2 regions of the Thermicanus aegyptius DSM 12793 genome follow, and region 1 is predicted to be linked to the other one. Evidence: riboswitches for the same ligand, from Rfam matches in the RefSeq annotation. Region 1 holds a riboswitch; the other holds the start of a gene.
What was found. Region 1 has a riboswitch for cyclic di-AMP ahead of THEAE_RS0107840 (quaternary amine ABC transporter ATP-binding protein). Riboswitches for the same ligand answer to the same signal wherever they lie in the genome.
Positions count from the first base shown of each region.

Region 2: another riboswitch for cyclic di-AMP. It lies ahead of THEAE_RS22145 (S-layer homology domain-containing protein); the one in region 1 lies ahead of THEAE_RS0107840 (quaternary amine ABC transporter ATP-binding protein).

Region 1 covers NZ_KI783301.1:1,458,520-1,460,699, forward strand. Annotated here, with positions in the region: partial or broken gene THEAE_RS0107825 (ISLre2 family transposase) at 1-289, shown strand, start outside; cyclic di-AMP (ydaO/yuaA leader) riboswitch at 652-793, shown strand; gene THEAE_RS0107840 (quaternary amine ABC transporter ATP-binding protein) at 930-2,126, shown strand; gene THEAE_RS0107845 (ABC transporter permease) at 2,123-2,180, shown strand, end outside.
Region 2 covers NZ_KI783301.1:2,378,232-2,380,411, reverse strand. Annotated here, with positions in the region: gene THEAE_RS0112640 (alpha/beta-type small acid-soluble spore protein) at 1-209, shown strand, start outside; gene THEAE_RS0112635 (alpha/beta-type small acid-soluble spore protein) at 337-549, shown strand; cyclic di-AMP (ydaO/yuaA leader) riboswitch at 655-784, shown strand; gene THEAE_RS22145 (S-layer homology domain-containing protein) at 900-1,901, shown strand; gene THEAE_RS0112625 (DUF2953 domain-containing protein) at 2,170-2,180, shown strand, end outside.

The DNA.
Region 1 (2,180 bases):
GAGCAAAGAAGGGGTAGAAAACCTGCTGCAAGTTAGAGCGGCTGTCCTCAATGGGGAATGGGAAGGGATTGAAAAGTGGATCTTTAATCTCGGCAAAAAAGAAGACCCTCAGCAAACCAACAAGGTAGACGAAACAGAACAAAAAGGTCCAGGGAGGCCAAAAAGGGGCGAACGTCGTCAGGAAGAGACGGGAGAGTGGTGTCAGGCGCACATGCCTGGTCTGACCGGTCCAAAAGCATGGCTTAGGGAATTTGGACGGAAGATCAATGAGACGATCTCAGCATTATAAAGAAATAAGAACATATAATCTATATATTTTGATGAGTCTAGGCAAAGAGATTTTGTGGATAGGTAAGCGGTTTGTGGCAGAAAACGAATAAGGTGAGTCGTGCCCGAAGGGTCGGAGTGAAGCTAGCGATGTGGAGAGCCTTTACATGGAGAGGCGCCCCTCATTAAGCGATTGCGAAGGCGGGCGCCCCCGAAGGGGGATTATTTCGCCCGCCAGCGTTTTTGGGGAGTATGAGGGGGCGCAGAGGCTCCATGTCAAGGCCACGACTCATAAAAATAAAAAAAACAAGGGGAAAAGCCAATGAGATATTGACAGTAACTTGCACAGGCCGTCATTTGACACCCCCTTCCATCCTTTGTTATACTGATCATGTGCTTAATTTCCGTGAAAAACGGAAAACGGGGGAACCAAGTTTTGGGGCGAATCAGCAGACCGTAAGGCTGTGTAGGGAACCATCTTTCCCGAGTCCGTCAGCTAACCTCGTAAGCGTTAGATGGGGTTATTTTTTTTTATTTTCTTCATGATCTTCCTTTCTTTGATTTTTAAGAATAATATTTTTATCTTTACCCCTCATCTAAGGCTGGAGGTTTCTCCCTGCTTTGTGATGGGGGTTTTGATTTTTTAGAAAGGAGTTTTATCCGTGGAAAAAATCGTGGTTAAGGGGCTTACGAAGATCTTCGGGCCTAGGCCGGAGGAAGCCCTGGAACGCCTAAAAAGGGGAGAAAAGAAAGAGAAGATTTATGCGGAGACGGGGATGACGGTCGGGGTGAACCAGGCTACTTTCGAAGTAAACGAAGGAGAATTTTTCGTGATTATGGGGTTATCGGGAAGTGGAAAGTCAACCTTGATTCGTCTCATGAACCGTCTCATCGAGCCCACTGCCGGTCAGATTCTGATCGACGGAGAAAATGTGGTAGAGATGGGGAAGAGGGAGCTTATTGAATTACGAAGGAAAAAGGTGGGGATGGTCTTCCAGCATTTTGCCCTCTTTCCCCACCGATCGATTTTAAAAAACGTCACCTATGGTTTGGAAGTGCAAGGAATCCCGAAGCATGAGCGGGAGGAGAAAGCCTTAGCCGCTTTAGAAACGGTCGGATTAAAGGGATATGAAGGGAGCAAGCCGGATGAACTGAGCGGCGGAATGAAACAACGGGTGGGCCTCGCCAGGGCATTGGCGAATAATCCGGACATACTTCTGATGGATGAAGCCTTTAGCGCCCTTGATCCTCTCATTCGTAAAGAACTGCAGGAGGAGATGATTCAGCTTCAGGAACGGCTTCATAAGACGATTCTCTTTATTACCCACGATCTGGATGAGGCGTTAAAACTGGGGGATCGGATCGCCATCATGAAGGATGGGGAGATCGTCCAGATTGGCTCTCCGGAGGAGATTTTGAAGAATCCCTCCAACGAGTATGTGGAGAAATTCGTCCAAGATGTGGACCGTTCGAAAGTCTTATTAGCCTCCCATGTGATGAAGAAACCGGACGTGGTCGCCACCTGGAGGGAGGGACCTCGGGTGGCGATTCACAAGATGGAGGAGCAGGGGATCTCCAGTATTTTCGTGGTAGATAAGGAAAGGAAGTTAAAGGGATTGTTAACCATCGATAACGCCTTGCGAGCCGTTCAAGAAGACCGGTGGGTGGATGAGTACCTGATCGATGAATTCCCGACCACTTCGCCGGATACACCCCTTCGGGACCTGATCGGTGTGGCGGTCAAGACAAAGTACCCGATCGCGGTGGTGAAGGAGGAGCGGCTGGTGGGCATCATCGTCCGTGTCTCCATTCTTTCAGGGCTTGCACTTGGCATGGAAGAGAAGGTGGAAGCGAAATGAATTTTTTTGAACTGCCATTGGCCGATTGGACCAATGCATTTGTAGAGGATTGGC
Region 2 (2,180 bases), 920 kb from region 1:
AGAATCGTTCCAATAATACGAATCAATTGTTGGTTTCACAAGCGGCACAGGCTTTGGACCAAATGAAGTACGAAATCGCCTCAGAATTTGGGGTTCAGTTAGGAGCCGATACCACTTCCCGGGCCAATGGTTCCGTCGGGGGAGAGATCACCAAGCGTTTGGTCAGCTATGCCCAACAACACATGGCAGGGTCCGTCATCACCCAGTAACGAACCCTCAGGCAGTTCGTCCGATCTTATGAGTTCCTCCCCTCCTGGAGTTAGTATAAATTTCTAGCATGAAAGAAGAAAAAGAGATCATTCTAATAGTACACCATCAATAAGGAGGTGAACCATTTTGGCTGAAAACACCCGCTCCCGTAACACCAACCAGTTGCTGGTTCCTCAAGCATCTCAAGTCCTCGATCAGATGAAATATGAGATTGCTTCCGAATTTGGGGTTCAGCTAGGCGCCGATACCACTTCCCGGGCAAACGGTTCTGTCGGGGGAGAGATCACGAAACGTCTTGTAAGCTACGCCCAACAACAGATGGCTGGGAAAAGCTTCTAATTTCATACCTTGCTTCCAAAATGGCGGTTTGTGAACCGCCATTTTCCCATTTACATAGGTCGAGAAATCGGCTATAATAAATGAAAATCGAAGAAAGGTTTCTTTCGTGTCAGATCGCTGAATCCCAATACGTTGGGAGCGGGGGATCCAATTTCGGGGTGAATCTCATTTAGAGAAGGGCCACTCTTACGTCCTAACCCGTCAGCTAACCTCGTAAGCGTCCTGGAGAGGATACGATTGTCGTGGTAGGTAAAATGATGCGCTTGTTTGTTTTTTGATAAGAAGCCACGGGAAGAGTTTCTTCTCTTTCTGTAGGCTTCTTTTATTTTCATCCAATAGGGGGATTGAGAATGAAAAAGAGATGGATGATGATCACAGCGCTCCTCTTTATCCTATTGTCCTTCAATCCGGTTTTTGCCGCAGACGGCGAAGAAATACAAACCACAGCCGTCATTTTTGAGGATCTTCAGCAGCACTGGGCAAAAGAGGCGGCGGAAGCCCTCTACAATATGGGAGCCCTCCCCTTCAAAGACGAAACCGTTTTTTCGCCTGAAAAAGCAATTACCCGGGCTGAGTATATTTACATATTGCTTACGGTGAAGGGGATTACCCCAACTGGTGCCCGTCAACTTTCTTACAAAGATCTGCCTTCCGATGCCTGGTATCGCCCTTATGTTGAGACCGCCTACCAAATGGGGTGGATCGATGGAAAAGGAGAATATTTCTATCCCGATTCTCCCCTCTCCCGGGAGAACATGATCGATCTTCTGCTTAGAAGCCTGGGAGAGGGCGTGGTTGCCCAGAAGTTTTCCAACCTAAAAGTTTTAGATAAATTTTCCGATGAAAAAACGGTGGATCCGCCTTTCCGTTCCCTCCTCGCCTATGCGGTTGCCAAAGGGTACATCAGCGGTTCCAGGGACTTGAAGCTGGATCCCCGGAAGGATGCCACGAGGGCAGAGGCCGTACAACTGATTTATAAAACCTTGTATCAACGCCTATCCCTCCCGGAGATTAAGAAGGAAGAGGTTAGCGATATCCCCGTTCTCTATTTCCAGAAGGTGAAGGTTAAGGCGACCGCCTACTCCAACAAAGAGAAGGAAATTTCGAACCGCACGGCTTTAGGCTGGGATGTGCGGCAGGGAATCGTCTCCGTCGATCCTACCGTGATCCCGTATGGAACACAGCTTTATATTCCCGGCTATGGTTTTGCCGTCGCGGCAGATCGGGGCGACGAGATCAGGGAACTTAAGGTGGACCTCTATATGAATTCCTTGGAGGAAGCGCTAAAGTTCGGAGTTAAAAAGGAGTTGACGGTTTATATTCTCGATCCGGTTACGGTGAAGGTGAAATAAGTTTGTCCTTTGTAATGATTGCACTTTAAAAAAAATACCTAATGGCGTATAATGTCATTTGAAACCACCATTTTCAAGTTTCTCCCTTTCGCTTAGCCTGCTACAAGAAATTGTAGCAGGTTCTTTTTTGGATGGGATGGAATATTGTGGGTAATCTAAGGAAGAGGGAGCTTTAACCTGGAGGTGAACAGGGATCGGAACTATACTGGTTCTTTTTATCATCATCGGGATAGGAATATTTTTTTGGTTATCGCCGGTACATATTCATATGTCATTACA